Regions from separate parts of the Blautia sp. HCN-1074 genome, predicted to be linked through region 2. Evidence: riboswitches for the same ligand, from Rfam matches in the RefSeq annotation. Region 2 holds a riboswitch; each other region holds the start of a gene.
The links. Region 2 has a riboswitch for thiamine pyrophosphate ahead of thiW (energy coupling factor transporter S component ThiW). Riboswitches for the same ligand answer to the same signal wherever they lie in the genome.
Positions count from the first base shown of each region.

Region 1: linked by a shared signal. The riboswitch ahead of thiS (sulfur carrier protein ThiS) and the one ahead of thiW (energy coupling factor transporter S component ThiW) in region 2 are both predicted to bind thiamine pyrophosphate.
Region 3: linked by a shared signal. The riboswitch ahead of thiC (phosphomethylpyrimidine synthase ThiC) and the one ahead of thiW (energy coupling factor transporter S component ThiW) in region 2 are both predicted to bind thiamine pyrophosphate.

Region 1 covers NZ_JBBKBP010000029.1:21,734-32,734, reverse strand. Annotated here, with positions in the region: gene WKT11_RS17555 (FAD-dependent oxidoreductase) at 1-1,557, shown strand, start outside; gene WKT11_RS17550 (YhcH/YjgK/YiaL family protein) at 1,535-2,023, shown strand; gene WKT11_RS17545 (dihydrodipicolinate synthase family protein) at 2,039-2,956, shown strand; gene WKT11_RS17540 (ROK family protein) at 3,319-4,197, opposite strand; gene WKT11_RS17535 (histidine phosphatase family protein) at 4,516-5,247, shown strand; gene WKT11_RS17530 (alpha/beta hydrolase) at 5,292-6,227, shown strand; gene WKT11_RS17525 (DUF6320 domain-containing protein) at 6,280-8,100, shown strand; TPP riboswitch at 8,138-8,246, shown strand; gene thiS (sulfur carrier protein ThiS) at 8,592-8,795, shown strand; gene WKT11_RS17515 (thiazole synthase) at 8,903-9,706, shown strand; gene thiH (2-iminoacetate synthase ThiH) at 9,761-11,001, shown strand, end outside; gene WKT11_RS17505 (thiamine phosphate synthase) at 10,986-11,001, shown strand, end outside.
Region 2 covers NZ_JBBKBP010000020.1:65,135-76,135, forward strand. Annotated here, with positions in the region: gene WKT11_RS15075 (arabinose ABC transporter substrate-binding protein) at 1-730, opposite strand, end outside; gene WKT11_RS15080 (ABC transporter permease) at 799-1,806, opposite strand; gene WKT11_RS15085 (sugar ABC transporter ATP-binding protein) at 1,799-3,307, opposite strand; gene WKT11_RS15090 (aldose epimerase family protein) at 3,695-4,945, shown strand; gene WKT11_RS15095 (GxxExxY protein) at 5,063-6,646, opposite strand; TPP riboswitch at 6,818-6,921, shown strand; gene thiW (energy coupling factor transporter S component ThiW) at 6,981-7,568, shown strand; gene thiM (hydroxyethylthiazole kinase) at 7,498-8,289, shown strand; gene WKT11_RS15110 (MATE family efflux transporter) at 8,568-9,896, opposite strand; gene WKT11_RS15115 (double-cubane-cluster-containing anaerobic reductase) at 10,302-11,001, opposite strand, start outside.
Region 3 covers NZ_JBBKBP010000029.1:17,979-21,580, forward strand. Annotated here, with positions in the region: gene WKT11_RS17495 (fibronectin type III domain-containing protein) at 143-1,150, shown strand; TPP riboswitch at 1,209-1,317, shown strand; gene thiC (phosphomethylpyrimidine synthase ThiC) at 1,609-2,919, shown strand; gene WKT11_RS17505 (thiamine phosphate synthase) at 3,187-3,602, opposite strand, start outside.

The DNA of each region.
Region 1 (11,001 bases), on a different contig from region 2:
GGACTTCAGGCAGCAGATGCGGCATCTGAAAAAGGTGCCCGAGTGATTCTTATCAGCCAGGGAGAATTGTTTTCAGGCGCGAGCTTTTATCCGGGCACGTGGGGATTTGGACTGATTGCACCAGATGGAGAGAATGATAAAAAAGATTTGGCAGAATCCATTCAGATTGTCGGAGAGGGAATGGCGGATCCGTTGTTGGTAGAGGCATTTGTGAATGGAATAGATCCGGGAATAGAATCTCTGAGAAGAAATGGACTGATACCAATGGAAGCCAGAGACAAGCAACAGTCTGAATTTATTCCGTGCTTTGACAGAAAACACAGGCATTGGATGGGGCTTTCGAAAGAAGCAATAAAAATTTTTTTTGGAAAACGCTTAATAGATAAGAATGTGAGGATTCTTTCTAATACTGTTTTGTTGGATCTAACAGAGATTGGACAGCGGATAGATGGTGCAATCGTATATCATCAGAAACGAATCATGTGGATTAAAAGTGGCTCTGTTGTATTGGCAACAGGAGGGCTTTCGGGATTATATCAAAGCAGATTGACAACAGAAGATGTTTCTTCTTTTTGCCATTGGGTGGCACTGAAGGTGGGAGCGCAGGCTGTAAATCTGGAATTTCAGCAGTTTATGCCGGGATATATAGAACCTGCTTTCGGAACTGTTTTTAATGAGAAAGCGTTTCAATGGTCTGAATTATTGAATGCTAATGGTGAAACGCTCTTTGACGAGAATAGAGACTTATATATCAGACGTTCCACGCATGGACCGTTTACATACAGTCTGGGAGATTATGGAATTGATTTTGCGATATTAAGCGAACGATATCATGGAGGAATACGACTTAGATATCGCTCTGATATTGAAAAAAATATGCCTGAATTTAGTAAAACATATTTTGAATGGCTACATCAGAAATATGGAATGACAGTAAAGGATATTATCAAAATTGGAATGTTTGCGCATGCTTCAAATGGAGGAATCTGTATTGATTCATATGGATATACAGGTGTACCTGGGTTATATGCAGCAGGTGAAATCACGGGAGGGATGCATGGTGCAAACAGAATTGGTGGTCTCTCTACAGCTAATGGAATTGTTTTTGGTAAAGCGGCAGGAGAATATGCGGCACAGTCTGGTAAATTGTCATCAAGGGGATATGTGATAGTTGAACCGAAAGGAAATGATAATGTGCTAGAAATAACAAGAAAAATTCGCGAAATCATGGACACGAGTTCTTTTCCGGAAAGAAATCAACATGATCTGAATCAGGGAATAGCAGAAATGGAAAGACTCAAAGAAAGACTAAGATGTGGCTGTGGGCAGGGTACAGGGAGTAAATCTGATGAAATTTGTGCTAAGACTCAAGTAGTACAGGCACAGATAAACACAGCCCTTTGCGTACTGAAAGCAGAATTACTTCGAGAAGAAAGCAGAGGAAGCCACTTTCGAATGGATTATCCAGACAAAAATGTAAATATGAATTTTCCAATTAGAATCAGAGCGGTAAACGGAGAAGTAGAAGCATGGTTTGATAAAACAGTCAGAAGATAGGGGGAGATCTAATATGATTTATACGAAGATTAAGAATATAGAGACTTATTTGGGGATTTCAAAGAATCTTGATACAGCGATTCGTTTTCTTAGGGAATATGATTTAAATGATTTAGGGAAAGGAAAAACGGTGATAGATCAAGATGAAGTATTTGTAAATCACTTTTGCTATCAGACTGTAGAGGAGAAAGATGCCTCGTGGGAAGGACATATCAGATATGCAGATATGCATATTTTGTTGAGCGGAAATGAAAAAATTGGTATAAGCAATTGTGAAGATCTTTCTGAGACAGAAAGGGATGAGGAAAAAGATTTTGTTGGATATGATGGTAAGGTGACGACATGGGTTTTGATGGATAATGCAAAAGTATTAATTGTGTTTCCGGAGGATGTTCATATGGTAAAAGTAAAAAATACTGAAAATAGTGATGTTGATAAGCTGGTTTTTAAAATTAAAATAAAATAACAGGAGGATAATAAAATGAAGGATATCACAAAATATCAGGGAATTATTCCGGCGTTTTATGCGTGCTATGAGGATGATGGAGAAATCAGCCCTGAAAGAGTGGAGACATTGACTAAGCATTTGATTGAAAAAGGTGTGAAAGGAGTTTATGTTGGAGGTTCTTCAGGAGAATGTATTTACCAGAGCGTTGAGGAGAGAAAAATTGTTCTGGAGCATGTGATGAAGGCGGCTGAGGGAAAACTTACCGTGATTGCTCATGTAGCTTGTAATAATACTTCAGACAGTAAGAAACTTGCAGCTCATGCGCAGGCTCTGGGTGTAGATGCAATTGCAGCGATTCCTCCTATTTATTTTCATCTACCGGAATATGCGATTGCAGAGTATTGGAATGATATTTCCAGTGCGGCACCAGACACTGATTTCGTTATTTATAATATCCCACAGCTGGCTGGAGTAGCTCTTACAATGCCTTTGTTCCGTGAGATGAAGAAAAATCCTAGAGTAGCAGCTGTTAAGAATAGTTCTATGCCGGTACAGGACATTCAAATGTTTAAAATGGAGGGTGGAAAGGGTTTTGTGGTCTTTAATGGACCGGATGAGCAGCTTGTATCTGGGCTGGCGATGGGCGCAGATGGAGGGATTGGAGGTACTTATGGTGTGATGCCGGAATTGTATCTTAGGATTAAAGAACTTACAGATGTGGGGAAGATTGAAGAAGCCAGGGAAATTCAGTATGCTGCTGATGAAATTATCTATGGAATGTGCAGTTGTCATGGAAATATGTATGCAGTAATAAAAGAAATTCTTCGTATTCGTGAAAATCTGAATATTGGAGGAGTACGTAAACCGTTGCCGGAAATTATTCCTGAAGATATGAAACAGATAAAAAAATGCGCATCTATGATTGATGAAGCAATCAAGAAATTTTGTTGATTAAAAAGAATTTTAAAGAGAGGGTTACCTGAGGCAGATATAGGCTAAGAGGTAACCCTTTTTGTCGGATATGCCTCTGTTTAACATTGTGAAGTTGGGGAAAACAATGTGAACCATCATAAGAACTGTGATATTTGATATGGAAAAAGTGCCTGAACATCATCAATAAAACGGTTAGGGGTGTGGCAAATAGACGAAGCACTGCTGATCCAAAGATGGATTTCGAAAGAGATTAGCAGGGAATTGATGTTGCGAGTGAATAACTTATTTCAATGAGTTTTTAGATGCCAGTATCGATAATAAAACTTGCAGAAGCAAAATAAACCACCGGCTAAGCCGATGGTCATGATTGTATAATAATTTTATAATTTCTGAGAAGCTAAATAATAAGCGCCAAGAAGCCCCGCGGAGTTACCAAGTTGTGCACTGAAAATCTCTACATGTGTAAAGCTGGACATTATCATCTGAGGGATTCGTGTGTGAATCTGTTTAAGAATATAAGGCTGAACCATGATACCACCTCCGAGAATAATGCAGGAAGGATTAAAAATATGAATTAGTGTAGCAAGTCCCAGTACGATTTCATCAATCCATTTATTTACAACAGTTTTAATTTCTGGTCGTTCAAGATTCGCAAAAATCTGGCGTCCGTTGGTAAGCGATGAATCAACGGAAGAAACCATTTTGATAAGTGCAGTGGCAGAAGCGTAGCGTTCGTAACATCCATCAAATGGGTCAGTACTGGTAAGCTTTTCTTCTGCATGAGTGGTAATAGCACCAAACTCTCCAGCTGAGAAAGAAGAACCATGATAAATTTTCCCATTTTCAATAATAGCACCTCCAATTCCGGTTCCATATGTAAGGCACAGAAAAGAATGATTTCCCTTTCCTGCACCAAAAATGGCCTCTCCGAGTGCTGCACTGTTAACATCATTTTCTACAGCAACAGGAACATGAAAACGTTCCTGCAGGATTTTCTGGAATTGTGTGCCGGTATAATTAGGAATATTGCTGTTAGCATAAATAATAGAACCTTCCTGCGGATTGACCTGACCAGCAGTACTAATTCCGATGGCATCAAATGGGAGAGAGTGTTCGGCGAGACTACAAATGGTTTGCAGAATATGTGGTCCGCCCTTATATGCCTCAGTAGGACATTCGTTAATTGACAAGAGTTTTCCGCTCTGGCAGATACCGTATTTGATTGCGGTTCCACCGATGTCAAAGACCAGAATTTTCATGATTTTTTCCTTTCGATTATAGATAATAATGTTACTGTAAAATTGCGTTTTATTATAGATTCAGTATACCATATGATAATAGTAAAATCATCAAAAAGGAAGAAAAGTTTCAAAAAATAATATCTTAAAAAACTATTTTTATGCGAATAGTGAGAATGATTAAGAATATAGCGGAATGATAGAAAAAAATATGCCAATAAATATGAAAGCATTTTGATAAAGAATAAACAACTTGGGATATTGGAATATAAAGCCCTGTGATATATAATAAAAATAAACTATCATATGCGATAGAGAGTGCAAGAAAGGGAAATACAAATGAGATTAATAATCGTACGACATGGAGATCCGGATTATTCGATTGATTCACTTACTGAGAAAGGATGGAAAGAGGTAGAATATCTCTCAGAAAAATTGTCAAAGTTTGATGTAAAAGAGTTCTATGTTTCTCCACTTGGAAGAGCAAAAGACACCGCTTCTCTGACCTTGAAAAAGATGAATCGCACCGCTGTAGAATGTGACTGGCTGAGAGAGTTTGACGTTCTGATCGACCGTCCTGATGTTACAGACCGAAAGATTATCTTATGGGACTGGCTTCCGCAGGACTGGACGAAGGACGAGCGATTTTATCAGTATGACCACTGGTTTGAAAACGAAAGATTACAGAAAGCGGATGCAAAAGGCTATTATGACTATGTGACGGGAAAGTTTGATGAACTTCTGGCGTCTCATGGATATGTGCGGGAGGGACATTACTATAGAGCTGAGAAGGCAAATAATGATACACTGGTATTTTTCTGCCATTTTGGGTTGGAGTGTGTGTTACTTAGCCATCTGTTAAGTGTGTCTCCGATGGTGATGTGGCATGGATTTTGTGCTGCACCAAGTTCTGTTACAACAATAAATACCGAGGAGCGAAGAGAAGGAATTGCGAGCTTCCGTATCAGTGCATTTGGTGATATTTCACATCTTTATGCACATGATGAACCACCGGCATTTGCTGCCAGATTTTGTGAAACATATGATAATAAAGAGGAGCGCCACGACTGAATATATATGGTAGAAAGGAAATAAAAATATTGATATCAAAGACAATGAAAGCAATTTTGCATACACTTTCCTATGGAAATATAGAGGTAGAAAATTCCAGAAAAATGGCAGACCTGAAACAGTTGGATGCCACACGTATTTTTTTGAAAAAACTGGATGCCAAAGTTTATAATGGCGATTATGAAGTACCGATCAGATTGTATTTTCCGACGGAGGAAGCGATGCAGGCAGGGATTGTGGAAGGAAATACCTTTCCAATTCTGCTGTTCTTCCATGGCGGAGGCTGGGTAACTGAGAGTGTAGAGAATTATGATCGTGTCTGCTCCAGAATGGCTCAGGCAACTGCACATATCGTGGTTTCCGTAGAATACAGGCTGGCGCCGGAACATAAATTTCCGATTCCATTGGAGGATTGTTATGCTGCGGCAAAAGCGCTTTATATGAACCAGCTGATTCTGAATACAGACCCCGAGAAGATTACGATCATCGGTGACAGTGCGGGTGGAAATCTGACTGCGGCAGTGTGTCTGATGGCGAGAGACAGAGGTGAGTTTACACCGCGCCGGCAGATACTTATCTATCCGGCATTGGGAAACTGTTATACAGAGGAATCACCATACAGATCAGTACATGAAAATGGCAGTGATTATCTGCTGACAGCGGTAAAAATGGAGGATTACCTTACTCTTTATCAAAGGACAGCAGAGGACAGACAGAACCCATACTTTGCGCCGATTCTTGAAAAAAATCTGAGAAATCTGCCGGAAACATTAATTCTTACAGCAGAATATGATCCTCTCAGAGACGAAGGGGAAGTATATGGAAGAAAGCTTCAGGCGGCAGGAAATCATGTGGAAGTTTATAGAATTCACGGAGCGTTTCATGGATTTTTTGCACTGGGGATTAAGTTTCTGCATGTACAGGAAAGCTTCCAGTATATTAATGGATTTTTGAATAAAAGTTATGAGAAAATCCTTTAATCGAATTAAGTAAGTGACGAAAGAGGATAATGAGAAAGAAAGCAGGAAAACTATGGATACAGGATATTCAAAATGGAGAAAACTGGATAATGCAGCACTGGCATTTCCACTGGTAAGCGGAAAAAATGATACCAGAGTATTTCGTTTTTACTGTCAGTTAAAAGAAAAGGTCGACGGAGAAATTCTTCAATCCGCGCTGGATCAGACAATGGAGAAATATCCATTATTTCAGGCGGTTTTGCGAAAAGGATTGTTCTGGTTTTATCTGGAACACAGAGATATCAGAGCGGTTGTAAAACAGGAGACAGAACCGCCATGCAGCCGCCTGTATATTCCGGATAAAAAATCTCTTTTATTTCAGGTGACTTATGATAAAGACAGGATTAACTTCGAGGTGTTTCATGCATTGACAGACGGCACCGGAGCAATGCATTTTTTGCAGGAATTGGTGCAGAATTATCTTATTCTGGCTCATCCGCAGGACGATATTCCGCGAATAGAAAATGCAGAAGAAGTCACTCATGGAGATAAAGAAGAGGACAGTTTTTCGCAGTATTATTCTTCCGATATGCCAAAGAATAAAGAGAAGAAAGAGACAGCAGTGAAGCTGAAAGGTGAGAAGTTGGTTCATTCAGATATGCATATCACAGAGGTGGTTCTTTCGGTGAAGGATATTCATCAGAAGGCGCGTTCTTATGGTGCTTCTATCACAGTATTGTTAACTGCAATGATGTTATGTTCTATCAGAGAAGAAATTCCGAAAAACCAGCAGAAACGACCGGTAACATTAATGATACCGGTGAATCTGAGAAATTATTTTCCATCTCAGTCCATGACAAACTTCTTTGGCTGGATTGAAGTCGGATATACATTTTCAGAAACAACAACCTTTGAAGAAGTAGTAGCAGATGTAAAAAGGCAGTTTGAGCAGGAACTTGTGAAAGATAAAATTGCCATGCATATGAATGGCTATGTAAGAATCGAAAAGAATCCTTTTGTGAGAGCTGTTCCGCTGGAGATTAAGAAATATTTCCTGATGATAGGCGCTAATCTGGGAAGCAGAAGTATTACTGCAGTTTATTCTAATATTGGTATTATCCGTCTTCCGGAAGAGTATAAAGAATACATTCAGCATTTTGGGATATTTGCCAGTCCCAATTCACTCCAGATATGTTCCTGTTCTTATGGAGATGAAATGGTTGTGGGATTTACTTCCAAGATACCGGATGACAGTATTCAGAGAAATTTTCAGAGAATGCTTGGTGAAGAACAAGTTGCTCATCGGGAACTGAAGAATGAATTTCCAGGATATGGAGAGAAACAGAAACTGGAGAAGAAAGAGAACCAGAGAATTGTTCAGACTTTCAGTTTTCTGTGTCTGGCGATAGCAGTGGTCTGTGGGATGATTAATTTTATGACCACCGGTATGTTAAACTGGTTCTGGTTTGCAGGGGCGGGATGTGCCTGTGCCTGGCTGGTAGTTATGGTAGCATATTTTAAAAGAAGGAACATTCTTAAGAATGAAATGTGGCAGCTGTTGATCATATCTGTGATAGCAATTTTTTGGGATTGGTTTATCGGATGGAGAGGCTGGTCTGTAGATTTTGTTCTTCCTTTTGGGGCATTGGCGGTACAGTTTTCCATTCCTGTAATTGCAAAAGTGAACCGTCTGGAACGGGAAGAATACCTGTTTTATCTTGTTCAGGCAGGTGTTGCGGGACTGATTCCAATAGTTCTTGTATGGACGGGAATTGTGAGATTGGTATATCCTTCGGTTGTCTGTGCGGGGATTAGTTTTCTCACTGTGGCGGCATTATTTATTTTCTGTCTCAAAGATACTCTGCAGGAGTTTCATAAAAAACTTAGAATGTAGTTGACATGTGGACTGCAAAATATTATACTTTATTACTGTAAAAGAACAGGGGAGCTTGTGACAGCAGGCTGAGAGGAAGTCATCAACTTCGACCCTTATACCTGATTTGGATAATGCCAACGTAGGAACGTATATGATAGTGAATTTACGGGAGATACTTTGGTATCTCCTTTTTTATGTGGCTATATGATATCTATCTGAAACAGGAGTAGTTACCGAATATAAAATGAACAGTAACTACAGCAATTTGCATTATTTTGTGGAATTGCTATAGTGTATCAACAAGAGAAAACAACTTGTTGGTAGACTTGAATTGAATATTGGAAAAATGAGAGTGAACAGAGTTCATGAAGGGGTGCACCACCGCGGGTACATTCTTTTGTGGACTCCTTTTTTATACTATTGGAAATTCTTCCATATTGTTCCGTTGATATGAAAATATGGAAAAATGTCTGTTTTACTCCCATTTATTTCCGGAAAAGGAGAGGAACATGTTTACAGTAAACGGAACGAAAAAAGAACTGCCGGGTGTATTTTCTGTGAAAGAATATCTGGAACAGAATGGATATGTGATCAGTCAGATCGCAGTAGAGTTAAATGAAGAAATTCTGCCAAAAACAGAGTATGTGAGCACTGTTTTGAAGGATGGAGACGTAATGGAAATAGTAAGCTTTATGGGTGGCGGAAGCTGCTGATACAAGTAAGTCCCCACCCACTGCTTATTGCTCTTCGCAACCTCCGCAGGGGACTTACTTGATTCGGTTAAACAACTATGATATTTCAGGAAAGAAGGACATAAATAATGAGTACAATTGCAAACACAAATAATGAAAAGAAATACGAGGACAAATTAGTTTTAGGAGGACATGAATTTACCTCCCGTTTTATTCTGGGATCAGGTAAATTTTCACTGGATCTGGTGAAAGCATGTATCGAAAAAGCGGATGCACAGATTATTACACTGGCTTTACGTCGCGCAAATGAAGGCGGACTTGCAAATATTCTGGATTATATTCCAAAGAATGTGACCTTGCTTCCGAACACATCAGGAGCAAGAAATGCACAGGAGGCAGTCCGTATCGCCAGATTATCAAGAGAGATCGGATGCGGAGATTTCGTAAAGATTGAAGTTATGCATGATTCTAAATATCTTCTTCCGGATAATTATGAGACAATCAAAGCAACAGAGATTCTTGCAAAAGAAGGCTTTGTGGTAATGCCATATATGTATCCTGATTTAAATGTTGCAAGAGATCTGGTAAACGCAGGAGCAGCCTGTATCATGCCGCTGGGCTCTCCGATTGGATCAAATAAAGGTCTCTGCACAAAAGAATTTATACAGATTCTGATTGATGAGATTGACCTTCCAATCATTGTAGATGCAGGAATCGGAAGACCTTCCCAGGCGTGCGAAGCCATGGAGATGGGAGCTTCAGCAGTAATGGCAAATACTGCGATTGCAACAGCTGGGGATGTACAGGTGATGGCAGAAGCATTTAAGAAAGCTATTGAAGCAGGAAGAAGTGCTTATCTGTCTGGTCTTGGCCGTACATTAGACAAAGGCGGCAGTGCATCTTCTCCGCTGACGGGATTCCTTCATGATTAAGATATTTTTATTTAGTATATATAACATATTACATAAATTTGGAGGAAATATAAGATGGAAGCAGAAACAAAAACAATTCCAGAACACGGGGAACATTTTAATGAAAGTATTGTAAATGAAGTGATTCTGGAGGACATGAAAAAAAACAGAATCGATCATATGAAATATCTTCCTGGAATGGAAGTTCTGGAAGAGTCAGATGTAATGGAGCAGGTAATCTCCGCAATGCAGGAATATGATTATGATAAATATACGGCAGCAGATGTGCGCAGGGCATTGGCGCATGATAACCGTACTTTGGAAGATTTTCAGGCATTGCTTTCTCCGGCAGCATTGCCGTTGCTGGAAGAGATTGCACAGGCAGCACAGATAGAAACAAGAAAACATTTTGGAAACAGTGTATATATGTTTACACCGATTTATATCGCTAATTACTGCGAAAATTATTGTATTTATTGTGGATTTAACTGCCATAACAAGATTCGCAGGGCACAGTTAAATGAAGAAGAAATTGATAAAGAAATGTCTGCAATCGCAAAGACAGGACTACAGGAAATTCTGATTCTGACAGGAGAAAGCAGAGCGAAATCGGACGTAAAATATATTGGAGAAGCATGTAAGATTGCAAGAAAATATTTCAAAGTTATTGGTCTTGAAGTATATCCGATGAACTCTGATGAGTATGCGTATCTGCATGAATGCGGAGCAGATTATGTAACTGTTTTTCAGGAAACATATAATTCCGATAAGTATGAGACTCTGCATCTGGCAGGACATAAACGTATTTTTCCATATCGTCTGAATGCGCAGGAACGTGCATTAAAAGGTGGAATGCGAGGAGTAGGATTTGCAGCACTTCTGGGACTTGATGATTTCCGGAAAGATGCCTTTGCAACGGGATATCATGCATGGCTGCTCCAGCGAAAATACCCTCATGCAGAGATTGCTTTCTCCTGCCCGAGACTTCGCCCGATCATTAATAATGACAGAATCAATCCGATGGATGTACATGAGCCACAGCTGCTTCAGGTAGTATGTGCATATCGATTATTTATGCCATTTGCAAGCATTACTGTTTCTACAAGGGAATGCGAGTGTGTGAGAGATAATCTGGTAAGTATCGCGGCAACAAAGATATCAGCTGGCGTAAGTACAGGAATCGGAAGCCATGTAGAAGACATAGAAGATAAAGGAGATGACCAGTTTGAGATTTCTGACGGAAGATCTGTAAATGAGGTTTATCAGGCGCTTCTGGATCATAATCTTCAGCCGGTTATGAATGATTATGTGTACCT
Region 2 (11,001 bases):
CGCGGCATGCACCAATAGTTCCTTCTTCATTTGCACCCATTACCATCCATGTTGTAATCTGTGGATTTGCTGTAAGTACAGCTGCTGCTGCAGTATTTCCTTTATCTGTAGTTCCATCATAGTCTGCATAGAAAATATTGTCTTCATTGAAATCCGGGCATACTTCTTTGAATTTATCATATTCGCCTTCTGCACGCGGTACGCAGCTGGAAACAGTATCCATAGTCATGATAAGAAGACCAACTTCATCTTTTCCAACAAGATCATTGTCCTTTGCATAATTTGCCATCCACTCACCATTTGTCTGTCCGATTGCATAAGCATTAATTCCTACCCATGGAGCTAATTTCTCTCCTGCATCATCCTGAAGTGCATCATCACATGCAACAATCGGAATATCTGCATCTTTTGCCTTATCAACGGCTGCCTGAGAAAGTGTCTGGTCAGGTGTACAGGTAATGATACCACTTGCATTGTTTGCAACTGCATTATCAATTGCTTTTAAATATTCTTCCGGACTCATCTTAGCATCTACATAGATGAATTCTCCACCGGCATCCTCAACAGCTTTCTTTGCCGCATCACCTTCATCGATAAACCATGTCTGATCACCGGCTTTATAAATTCCATATACTACCAGCTTATCTGCTGCGCTTGCTGATACTGCAGGTACTACCATACTTACTGCCATTGCTGCTGCCAGAACTACACTCATCACTTTTTTCTTCATGTCATTTTCCTCCTTAGGATATATATGTTTTGCTATATTCAGTCACACCCCACGTGTGAAAGTTTCTCTTATTTAATGTTCTTCATGCTTGCTTCCAGAAGCTCTTTCTCACGTTTCTGCTTACGGATAAAGTCAGATGTCAGAGCGAAAAGAAGAAGTGCACCTCTTGCTACATACTGCCAGAAAGTAGAAACATTTACCATAATCAGACCTGTATTAAATGCCTGAATCAGGATAACACCAAGAATCGTTCCGAACATGTCACCTACACCACCGGCAAAGGAAACACCGCCAAGGATAACAGCTGTGATCGCATCAAACTCAAGGTTAATATTTGCTGCTGGCTGTCCGGAGTTCATACGGGATGAAAATACGATTCCACCTAATGCTGTCAAAGCTCCAATGATAACGAAACAACTTGTAACAATTTTCTGTGGATTCAGACCTGCAAGTCTTGCTGCCTCCTGACTTCCACCGATTGCATATACGCTACGTCCAAATTTAGTCTTTGCAAGGATAAATCCAAAAATTACAAATGCAAGGATCATCAGCCATACAGATACAGGAATCGTCAGTAATCTTGCTTTTCCGATTGTCAGATAAGCTTTATTACTGATAGATACTGGTTTACCATCACAGATAATGTAAGCAAATCCTCTCATAATGTTCTGTGTTACCAGAGTTGCAATGAATGCTTCCAGTTTAATCTTATTAACCATCCATGCATTAAAGAAACCTGTTGCCACACCGGCAAGTAAAACAACAGCTATTGTAAGAATAAACGGAACATTTTTTGAAAGTAACAATGCTGCCAGTGTTCCGCAGAAAGCTGCCAGAGAACCAGGTGACAGGTCGTTCTGTCCTGCAATGATCAGATATGTATGTCCAACCGCTACCAGACCGACCAGTGAAGCGGCAACCAGCAGGTTTACCATATTCGCCCATGTCAGAAAGTTCTTATTTAAAAATGTAAATAATGCAAATACAATAATGATCGCTGCTATCAAAATCAGCTTATCACCACCGATTTTATTTAAAATGCTTTTTTTCTCTTTTTTAGTTTCAATATTACTCATTTGCTTCCTCCCCCATCATTCCCAGGCTTAACAGCTTGTCTTCGGTAGCCTCTTCTCTCATTACCTCACCGGAAATACGTAAGGATTTCATAACAATAATTCTGTCTGAAAGTCCGATAACTTCCGGCATTTCTGAAGAAATAAGAATTACGCCGAGTCCCTGTTTTGCAAATTTACAGATCATACTGTAGAATTCTGATTTTGCACCTACGTCAATACCCTTCGTAGGCTCATCCAGGATCAGGACTTTCGGATTCGTTGCAATTCCTCTGGCAACAATACATTTCTGCTGATTACCACCGGAAAGCTCTACAATCTTTTTATCAGGGGATGGTGTTTTAACTTTAAACTCTCTGATTCCCCAGTCAGCTTCTTCCGCTTCTTTCTTCTTATCTATCACACCAAGTTTATTCGAATTCTTATCCATCAGTGCAATATTGATGTTTCCTGCAATACTCAGGTTACTTAGAATACCTTGCAGTTTACGGTCTTCAGGCACCAGTACGATACCGTTATCCATTGCTTCCTTCGGAGATCTGTTTACGATTTTTTTACCTTCCAGATAAACCTCACCGGTTTTCATTTTATCTGCGCCAATAATGGCTCTCATCAATTCTGTTCTTCCGGCTCCTACCAGACCTGAGAAACCAAGTACCTCTCCTTTATGAAGTACAAAGGAATTCTCTTTTACATAATCTGAAGATACGCCTTTAACTTCCAGAAGAACATCACCAATCTTATCGTTTCTGTCCAGGTTCTTAAAGATATCACCCAGATCACGTCCAACCATCATCTTGATCAGCTGCTGTTCCGGAACTTCTTTTGTAATTACTGTATCTACATAATGACCATCTTTAAAGATTGCTACTTTATCTGCAATCTGCTGAATTTCTTTCATTCGATGAGATACATAAATAATAATCTTGCCCTGAGCTTTCAGTTTCGCTATAACTTCAAAAAGGCTGTCAATCTCTGCATCACTTAAACTGGCTGTAGGTTCATCAAAACAGATAACTTTAAGATTTTCACGGCTGTATGCCTTCATAATCTCTACCATCTGCTGATATGCAATGCTTAAATCTTTAACCTTGGTTGTCGGCGATATTGGAAGCCCAAAATCATCAATAATTTTCTGTGCCATCTGATTTGCTTTAGATTTATCAATAATTCCAAATTTCTTTGATGGCATACGTCCCAGATAAATATTCTCAGCCACACTCAGTTCCAGCAGAATCTGGCGTTCCTGATATATTACGCTGATTCCTTCCTGAATTGCTTCGTGGGGGGAACTGAAATGTTTCTGTACACCATCCAGAAGATATTCTCCATTTGTCGGTTGATAATCTCCATTAAGTACTTTCAGCAATGTGGATTTTCCGGCACCATTTTCTCCAAGAAATGCAAGTACCTCTCCGCCATATGCTTTGAAACATATATTATCCAGCGCTTTTACACCAGGGAAATACTTTGAGATATTTTTAAACTCGAGTACACTACTCATGTGCTTTCCCTCCTTCTCTTATCTGATTACCGTTCACTCTGTAACCAGTAACCTTATCTGAGTTTTATTATAGACGTGATGCTTCCGTATTGCATTACTTGAAATTGCTATGGAGTTTAAAAAAATTGCTATTTTTGTGTAGCTTGTTTATAATTTCACGAAATGATTTTCGTTTTTATACACTTTTTACATTTTATAGATTTATATTTTATGCAATTATGTTTTCTTTATCTGTTTTTCCCTTGTTTTTTTATCTTTCTCCGTCATTTTTATAACTATCATTTTATTTTTTCTTGAAAAAATACTGTTTTTACGTTACAGTATGGCTATGTACCATAATAAAAAAGTACAATCTGAATTGTAATATGAAAGTGAGGAATATTTGATATGTTAATCAGTCAAAGTACTAAAAAATCACCATTTTCTGATATATGCAGGCAATATATCACTATCAGGCTGACCTGTAATGACGGTTTTTCTGTAACCTTATGCTCCATCGGAGCCTCCATTCGTCAAATTCTTTTCCCTGCTTCTGATGGTGGCTTAAAAAATATTGCGCTTGCTTTTGATGAGGATACCGCTTATTTTTCCAATTCACTCTATGCCGGTGCCACACTTGCCCCATGCGCAGGACGTATTTCACATGGGAAACTTTCTATAAATGACAGCGTTTACTCTTTATCGCTTAATGAAAATAATACTCATACTCTTCATGGTGGATCTCATAATGCATCTTTTAAAAACTGGGAACTCGTATCTGCTGAAATTGATACTAAAGATAACTTTGATAACAGGCTGATTTCTTCCGATAAATATTCCACTCACACTAATGCTACCGATGCCTTTTCTATCGAAACTACCACTGATATATGTCCCGCTCAACATAACCATACTTTAGTAGAAAGTGCTACTGTAATTTTTAGAATCATATTAGAAGACGGTCTGGATGGATTTCCCGGAAAACGGGAAATAAAAGCCATCTATACACTAAAAGAAGATCATACTCTCACCTTACGATATGAGGCAATTTCTGATAAAGATACATATTTTAATATTTCAAACCATACATATTTCAATCTGTCCGGTGATTATTCCAGTTCTGCACTAACTCATAAACTGCAGATTCAGGCTGACAAATATATCTGCAATACACCTGAATTCATTCCTGAAAGCATTGCATCAGTTAAAAACACACCTTTTGATTTTCGTCGGTCCATATCACTTCTGGAACAGATGCAAGCATATCCGGACGATATACAGCTGAAACGAAACAAAGGATTTAATCACGAATTTATCCTAAACCATGATAGTCCAAATCATGATAAAAATGAAAGAATTACAATGCCGTTGTCTTCACCAAATACGCCTGACCTGACATGCACTTCCCCAGACAATTCCATTCAACTTCAGATTACATCTGACGCTCCTTGCGCAGTTATATACTCTGGAGGTTATTTTGAAAACGGAATAAAGCTGAAAGATAATCAACTCACAAGCCCAAGCTGTGCTCTTGCATTTGAATTTCAAAGTTACCTGGATGCCCCAGGAAATTTTGACTTTCCATATCACATTACAAAAGCAGGAGAATTATGGAACAGACAAATCTGCTATCGATTTCTGAATCCTTCTGGAATGTAATCAGAAGTATAAAGTAGTAAAATGCCTTGAATATAAGAGTATATATAATATATCCTCTCAAATTTTCAAGGCATTTTATTTCCAAATCTTTCTACATAAAACTTACCAAACCGACATCTACACCACAACCTCAAGAATCTTTTTCTCTTTGTATCTTATCTCATGAATCCCTGTCTTCTTCTGCTTATTAAAATTAAAACTCAAAAGATATCCTCTCTCTTGTTTATAAATTTCCAGATACTCAAACAACTGCTTTTCCCCACGTTTATTATACTCATCACCATGCCAGATTTTCAGCTCAATAATAAACTGCTTTCCTCTATAATCAATAATAATATCTGTTCTCTTATTATCTCGCGTTCTCGCCTCAATATAATAATTTCCTGTCCCATTAATGATTGGTTTTAAATACAGCAGGAATAATTTTCTTCCATTTTCCTCAATAAATTTCTGATCATTATCGGAATAAATTTCTTCAAAATGCTCATAAAATTTCTTCATAACCAGATCCATCTGAAGCATTCCGGAAATAATAAACTGATTCCGGTCAGAAACCGCCGCCACATACATCGCATCATTAATTGCCATCTCAGCTAAGAACAAATCATACAACTGTGTCTCAAAAATTCTGTTAGAAATCGCAACAATTCCATGATTATCCTTAAGAAATCCAAATGTCACTCCCAGATTAATTAACGGAGTTTCTCTCTTAAACGGAAAACTTACTCCTGAGAACAAAATACTCTGCATCATCTCTTTCAATTTAGGATAATCCAGCAATTTCTTCGTCATATCATCAAACAATGTGTTTGGCTCTTTTAATAACAATTTCACTGCTTCCAGAACTCCCTCTTTTGTCCATACCAACACATTTGTCAAAAATTCATCCGTTCCCAAAATCCGCTCATCCATAATCTGGCATATCCGCGAAACCAGATACGGGTAACCGCTTGTATAATCATAAATCAGCTGACTGATTTCCCGGATATTCATTCCCGTCTGATAATCCCGCTCATATTCATTCAGCATGCTTTCAATATCTTTAACTGAAAAGCTCATGTCCAGACGAAAATCTACTGCTATATTCCATGGACTGTTATACTTCGATTCCTCCTGTGGATGCAGTTTTAGTTTTAAAGTTTTTACATCATGCACACCTGCCAGAACCACTGACTGAAATGTAGAATCCTTCCCCTGCTGCCATTTCAGATATTTCTCTCTCAGCAGTCCGAGAAAAGAAAGAAAAATCTGATTATCAGAACTTTTATCCACTTCATCTATCATCAAAACTATCTTTTTTCCACATGATTTACACAATGATGTGATTTTCATTCCAAGCGAACGCATTGGAAACTTTTCAGAAAGAGGGCTGATCCAGTCATTTACCGTTTTCTCCGCAACATTCTGTTCCCGAAGACATTCTCCAATATCAAGCACCAGTCCTTCTGCCAGACTGGTCAAAGATTCAAAATATTCATCTGCCGCCTCGAAACTCAAACTCAATACCAGATAATCTTCCCTGAGTTTTCTTTCCAGTAAAAATAAAGTCGTTGTTTTCCCATACTGCCGCGCACGGTTTATCGTGAAGTATTGTCCTTGTTCGATGTAATCTTTTGTGATGCGGTCAATTCTGTCACTGATATCTACCATATAGTTTTTCTCTGGAACACAAGTTCCTGTAATGCAAAATTTTTTCGCCATGACCGTATCCTCCTGACCTAGTTTACAGACCAGACGGATATACACAATCCGTCTTCGCTACTTGTTTGATTTGATTAAATTGTAACACGAACCAAAACCAGTTACAATCATCTCTCATTGACTTTTCCATACTGTTGTGTTACCCTAACAGCAGTAAAAAATTTGCATATGGATAATAACAACGGGAGCCTGTGTGACAGGCTGAGAGGAAGATATATCTTCGACCGCACCTGATATGGATAATGCCAGCGTAGGGAATGTATGAATGAATCGAAATCTGCCAGTGTATTATTCCGGCAGATTTTTTATATTCCACAACTTAAGGAGGTTCACAATGAACACAGACAGAGCAAAAACATTCCGAATGGTTATGCTCGCCATGATGGTTGTCATCGGCGTAGTCATTTCACCAATTCTGAGAATCGAGGGAATGTGCCCGACCGCACACCTGATCAACATCGTCTGTTCCGTACTTCTGGGACCATGGTATTCACTTCTGTGTGCCACTCTCATCGGAATTATCCGTATGATGTTTATGGGTATCCCACCACTGGCACTGACAGGTGCCGTATTCGGTGCATTTTTATCCGGTGTTTTCTACCGCGCATCCCATGGAAAAATCATCTGCGCAGTGATCGGTGAAATCTTCGGAACCGGTATTATCGGTTCTCTGGTTTCCTATCCTGTCATGGCATTTCTTATGGGAAGAAGTGGACTGAACGCATTCTTTTACACACCAATGTTTCTGGCAGCAACCTGCATGGGCGGTACCATCGCCTACTTCTTCCTGAAAGCATTAAGCCACTCAGGAATGCTTGCCAAATTTCAGCAAAGCCTTGGAGCAAAAGTATATGATCGAAAATCAGACAAGAACCAGACAACTCACCAGAGCAGCACAGCCGCTGATTCACTGCATCACTAATCCGATTTCTATCCATGACTGTGCCAATATCATCCTGGCGGCAGGAGGCCGCCCAATCATGGCAGAACACCCTGCGGAAGTAGCCGAAATCACCAGCCACGCGCAGGCACTGGCATTAAACCTCGGGAACATCACCGATGCCCGTATGGCGTCCATGCCGAAATCCTTAAAAACTGCCGGCAGTATTCATATTCCAGTCATGCTCGATCTGGTAGGAACTGCATGCAGTACTCTTCGCTATGAATTTGCGCAAAAACTTATGAACATTCATATGCCAGAACTTCTAAAAGGAAATATGTCCGAACTCCTTGCGATGTCTGGACAGACCGCTCACGCGATCGGTATCGACGCAGGTACACAGGATACGCTCACAGACGCCAACCGTTCCCACCTGCTGGAACTCTTCCAGGAAAAAGCAGCTCAGTGGAACACCACACTCCTTATTACCGGAAAAGAAGATATGGTTGTCTCAGCCGACAAATGTACATTCATTATGCGCGGCACTCCTGCCATGTCGCAGATTACCGGAACCGGATGTATGCTTGGAATGATCTGTGCTACTTATCTGGCAGTTACCGATCCGTTCACTGCTGCCGTATCTGCTGCTACAGAATTTGGCATTGCCGGGGAAAAAGCAGAAAAAAACAGCTCCGGTCCCGGAAGTTTCCAGGTGGAACTGTTCGATCAGTTTTATAATCTTACACAGCAGGATATTTTTTAGCCGAATCAAGTAAGTCTCTCCGAATAAACTGCATAACAGTTATTCCGTGTAAAACTATGTATCGAAAGCAGCTTAAAAATACCCTCCTATTAAAAAAGTCCTTCCAGATGCTTCAGATAAATTCTTATCTCATTAATCTCGGAAGGACTTTTTCTTTTACTAAAATAAAAAATTTCTTATTCTATATGCTTTTATAACAATCAATCGGATATTCGCCATCCGCTTTCGCTACTTGATTCGGTTAAACTCTTGCTATTCTATTATATTTCTTAAGTATCTTACGCCTCCGCTCCACGCATCTTCGCCAACTCTCTTCTGGCAAACACAATCGCCAGCACAAATGCCGCAGCATCAGCAATCGGACCTGCATACATCACGCCATCAATTCCCATAAATAACGGGAAGATAACAATCAATGGCAACAGGAAAATTACCTGTCGTGTCAGTGACATAACAATACCCAGCTTCGCCTTTCCAATAGATGTAAAGAATCCGGATGACATTGGCTGAATTCCATTTGCAAATGTCATAAACATAAAGATTTTCAGATAACGTTCCGCAAACTGGAAATACAGATCACTTCCTGTTCCAAAAATCCCCACAATCTGGTGTGGAAACAGCTGGAAACATAAAAAGAATATCGTTGCGATTACCGTACAGGCAGTTACAGAATAACAATACGCCTGTCGAACTCTGTCATATTTTTTCGCTCCGTAATTAAATCCCCAGATTGGCTGACTTCCCTGAGAAATTCCAATGCAGATAGCCATAAATACCTGATTTACCTTAGAAATAACTCCAACACACGCAATCGGAATATCACTTCCATAAACCGAATTTCCACCATAATAACGCAGAATATTATTCAGCACGATCTGCACAATTGCCATGGCAATCTGGTTAATACAGGAAGCAAGCCCCAGTGAAATAATTGCCTTCAGGTATCTCATTCTCGGTTTCAGCATCTCACTTGTCAGACTCATATTTCGGAATTTCCAAAAATATACAACTACCAGAATTCCAGAAACGATCTGCCCAATCACAGTTGCCCATGCAGCGCCCTTAATTCCCCATCCAAATACAAAAATAAATAATGGATCAAGAATCGTATTGATAACCGCACCTATCATAATACAAGTCATAGAATAAGTCGGGCTTCTGTCCGCTCTGACAACATGATTGCCGCCAACAGACAAAATATAAAACGGAAGTCCAAATGCAGTAATTCCTGTATAATCAACCGCATACGGCATCACATCCGTAGTTGCCCCAAACAATGTCAGCAACGGTTTCAAAAACACCAGAACAATCACCGCAAGAATCACACCACTGATTACCAGTGAAGATAAAGCCGTACCTGCAATCCCACTGGCCTTCTTCTCCCGTCCTGCTCCCATTTCCAGATTATAATTCGACGCACCTCCGATTCCCAGAAGCAACGCCAGTGCAGTGGCAATCGTCGTAACAGGAAATGCCACATTGGTAGCTGCATTTCCCAGCATTCCCACACCCTGTCCGATAAAAATCTGGTCCACAATATTGTACATTGCGCTGACCAGCATACTGATAATCGCAGGAATCGCAAACTTTGCGATCAGTCCACCCATCGGTGCTACACCAAGTGGATTTTGTCCCAGTGAATTCGCTTCCCGCGTACCTTGATTATTTTTTTCCAAGTAAAATTCTCCTTCTTTCCCTCAATTTTTCATAGGTTTTTCATTCGCAGCGTTATCCTTAATCTCCGTAACTGCCACTTATTTATAGTAAAATCCTATTTTTAATTTTACAGCACAGCATTTACTTTACCATTTCTTAATCTTTCCTGCAATGCAAAAAGCATGCAAACTCTTTCTGTTTTTAAAAGATTTACATGCCTTTTCTGTTATTATTTACTTTGTATTTTCTGAGCTTATTCACCAAAACATAATTCACAGTGCATAAATGTATTCGTCCAGTGGATATTAACACTCAGCTTTCTCTACTGACAGAAATACACATACCCCACTCCTGAATTACAGCATCTCGATCAACGCAGCAATTCGTGTATTCAGCTGTCCCACATCCGACTGAGAATAATCAGTCTCCACATGAAGATACGGAATCTTCTTTTCTTCCCTTACAAATCTGCCAACCTTACCAGCTTCCACATTATATGTATGACAGGCCTGTAAAGTCATCTCCACAACTGCCTCTACCTGATATTCATCAATCAGCTCATTCAGAAGCTCAAAACGATTCGGATTCGGAGTCATAACTGAACATCCGATATTCAGATAACGTCTCGCAATTGCCTCATAGATATCCGGATCACTCTCATCAATCAGTCTGTCCACACTCTTTGCACCGGAACAGTTTTCAAAAGCAACAACCACGCCGCCGTTTTCTTCAATGGCCTTCACAACTTTCATCGTAGCTCCGCCCATTGGACATCCTGTGATCAGGATACGATGTTTCTTTCCTTCATTTTTGCCTGCTGCATATTCTTCTTTTACCTTCGCTGTCAGTGCATCAATCTCTGCCGGAACCTTAGAACGGTCAAATTTAAAGGTTGTTCCATACAAAACATTGTAAAGATTTTCTCCTTTCATCGGTGCCGGATCCATTTTCATCAACTCATAGAAATCTTTCAATGCGCGACGTCCTTCATTACTGATACGAACTGCTTCACGCAGTTTCTCCTCTGTAATTTCCACGTCAAATTTCTTCTCCAGA
Region 3 (3,602 bases), on a different contig from region 2:
CTTATCAACTTGCAATATCAATCAGATTATATCCTGAGCAATAACAGGAAATTACAGAAATCCAACTCCGTTATGTTAAAATATTTTTAACATTAACGGAGTTTTTTTATTATTTTATCGTATTAAAAAGGAGGTCTTTATCATGAAAGCAAGAAGTTTTAAAAAATTTTTCGTAAGCATCGCTCTTAGCGCAATTCTTACATTTTCATCCACCGCTGCTGTTTTTGCAGCAACTGCACAACTTTCACTGGCAGAACAGTCTGCAAATTCAATTCAGGAAGACACAGATACTCCTTCTGTTGATGATTCTGATGCGCAAGCGGCAGCGGCTTCCTATCTTACTTCTGGATCCGGTATCCAACAGGTTGCTGCCTCTGTAAATTCCATAACCGTTCAATGGAGTTCTGTTTCAAATGCTGATAAGTACGCTGTCAGTATCAGCAATTTTAATTCATCATCTTACCGATTTCTGGGATATGTCGGTAATACCCGAAATAAAGTCACGATAAATAAATTAAAAGCCGGTACTGCCTACAACATAAAACTTACTGCCTTAAATTCATCCGGAACAGCAATAAGCTCCCGCACAGCCGGATGCACAACACTTTATACCAGTGTAAATATTAAATCATCTTATGCTGCCGGAAATGGATATACTTTCAATATGGCTACTGTAAATCCTTCAAATTCCATCAGCGGATATAAAGTTATCTATCAAAGCTACGCTTCTAAAAAAGCTGTTACAAAGTACTTTAATACCAGATATTCCTTTACCCTGCCTATGTCCGGAACTGCATTTTATCAGGTGAAAATTTATCCGTACATCATTCTGAATAATAAACGTTATGTAAGTTCTTCAGCTACAACCAGATACGTTGCTACTGGTGTTACACTTCAGAAAGCGGGTAATACAAGCACTTCAATGTCTGTAAAATGGAATAGAATTTCCGGTGCAACAAACTATACTGTTTATATCAAATACCCGGGAAACAGTTCTTTCAAAAAAGTGAATACAACTACTTCCAACTCATTCACTCTTACAGGAATGAAAAAGAATTTCAAATATGGAATTAAAATAATTGCCAATAAAAAAGTCAAGAACAAAACATGGCATTCCTATGCTAAAGTATATAATATGTCTTTAGTTTGACCACTTTGGATCATGAATTGTTATTGACTTTCTCATATCAAAGTGTTACAATGTGAGCAATTAAGACAAGGGGTGCTTGTGTAAGCAGGCTGAGAGTAAGCTGTATCGCTTTAACCCATAACCTGATTTGGATAATGCCAACGTAGGGAAAGTTATAGTTCTTCCGGACTGCAGTATGCTTGTTGGCGTATTGCAGTCTTTCCTTTTTTATCCGAAAAAATCCAGGGAAATTCATAATAATATATAAAAAATATATTTCTTCGGATATTTTTACGTTCATATATTGTCATATAGATCACTTCCCCATCTTAATTATTACGACAGACCGGGGGCACCACTCTCTGTCACATCGCAAAAGTTTACCCGAAAACTTACGAATATGCGCAGGTGCAAGTCCCTGCTATATGCAGGAGGCGCAGTTCATTTAGAAGCCCACAGTGCAGGGCAAGGAGGAAAAAATGACACAGTACACAACACAGATGGACGCAGCGCGTCACGGAATCATCACACCGCAGATGGAAATCGTAGCAGAGAAAGAACATTTTGATGTGGAAGAATTAAGAGAACTGATTGCAAAAGGACAGGTCATTATCCCATGCAATAAGAATCATAAATGCATCAGTCCAAGCGGTGTCGGTGCAAAACTGACTACCAAAATCAATGTAAATTTAGGTGTTTCCAGAGACTGGAAAGACGTTGATATGGAATATGAAAAGGTACATTCTGCAGTAGAAATGGGTGCAGAAGCAATCATGGATCTCAGCTCTTACGGTGACACCAGAAGCTTCCGCCGCAAACTCACTTCCGAATGTCCGGCAATGATCGGCACCGTTCCGATCTATGATGCAGTTGTATATTACCACAAAGCTCTTGGAAAAATCACATCCGAAGAGTGGATTGATATCGTTCGTATGCATGCAGAAGATGGTGTTGATTTCATGACTATCCATTGTGGTATGAATCGTGCAACTGCAGCACGTTTTAAGCAGAATAAACGTCTCATGAATATCGTTTCCAGAGGCGGTTCTATTATGTTCGCATGGATGGAAATGACAGGAAAAGAGAATCCATTCTATGAACATTTTGATGAAATCCTTGATATCTGCAGAGAGTACGATATCACCTTAAGTCTCGGTGATGCATGTCGTCCGGGATGTCTTGCTGATGCAACAGATACTGCCCAGATCGAAGAGCTGATCACTCTTGGCGAACTCACAAAACGTGCATGGGATAAGGATGTTCAGGTTATGATCGAGGGTCCTGGACATATGCCAATGAACCAGATCGCAGCCAATATGGAAATTCAGAAAACACTGTGCCATGGTGCTCCTTTCTATGTACTTGGACCACTCGTAACAGATGTTGCTCCTGGATATGATCACATCACATCTGCAATCGGAGGAGCTATTGCTGCATATTCAGGAGCTGCATTCCTGTGCTATGTAACTCCTGCTGAGCATCTTCGTCTGCCAAATGCAGCTGATGTAAAAGAGGGTATTATTGCAGCTAAAATCGCAGCCCATGCAGCTGATATTGCAAAAGGAATTCCTGGTGCTGCCGATTGGGATTACAAGATGAGCGAAGCCAGAAAACGCCTTGACTGGGAAGAAATGTTCAAACTCAGCATGGATCCGGAGAAAGCAAGACGCTATCGTGCAGAAGCAAAGCCGGAAAAAGAAGATACCTGCAGTATGTGTGGTAACTTCTGTGCTGTAAAGAATACAAATCGTATTCTGGATGGAGAAATCGTTACTATTTTTGATGAATGATTCCTTCTTTTATCAGGAGGGGCTTGTACCCCTCCTGATAAAAGCCACATTTTCGAATTACTTTATTCATTAGTAATCGTCGAATAAATGTGGCTTTTATATTTCTATACACGCATAATTATATCTGAAAAATCCTTATTTTTTATCCATATGATTTCCGTTTATATCACAGAAATAGTCCAAAACTAACACTCTCTTATTTAACCAGATCAAGTAAAATTTCTTCCATTTGTTTCAAATATTCATACAGCTTAATATGTTCTTTTACTATATTTTCATCATATCAGACATAATACACCCACCAGCAGCACCTCGTGCTATCACTTCAGATATCTGCTCTGTTCCTGGATGGATTCCACCTATTGCATACACCGGAATCGTCACAGAATCACAAACATCCCAAAGAAACTTCAGTCCTCTTGGCGGAAGTCCTTTTTTACAATTAGTTGTATAAATGTGACCGGCTGTAAGGTAAGTTGCACCCAATTTCTGTGCTTCCAGGGCATCTTCTACAGAATGAACTGAACATCCAATTCCCCGGAAATTCACAAGTTTTCCTTGGTATTCTTTCAGAAGAAATAACGGAAGATGGATAAAAGGATGTTCCAGTTTTCTGGCTGTATTTATATAAGTATGAAGCATACAGGGAACATCATATTCCCGGCAGATGTTCAATATTTTCT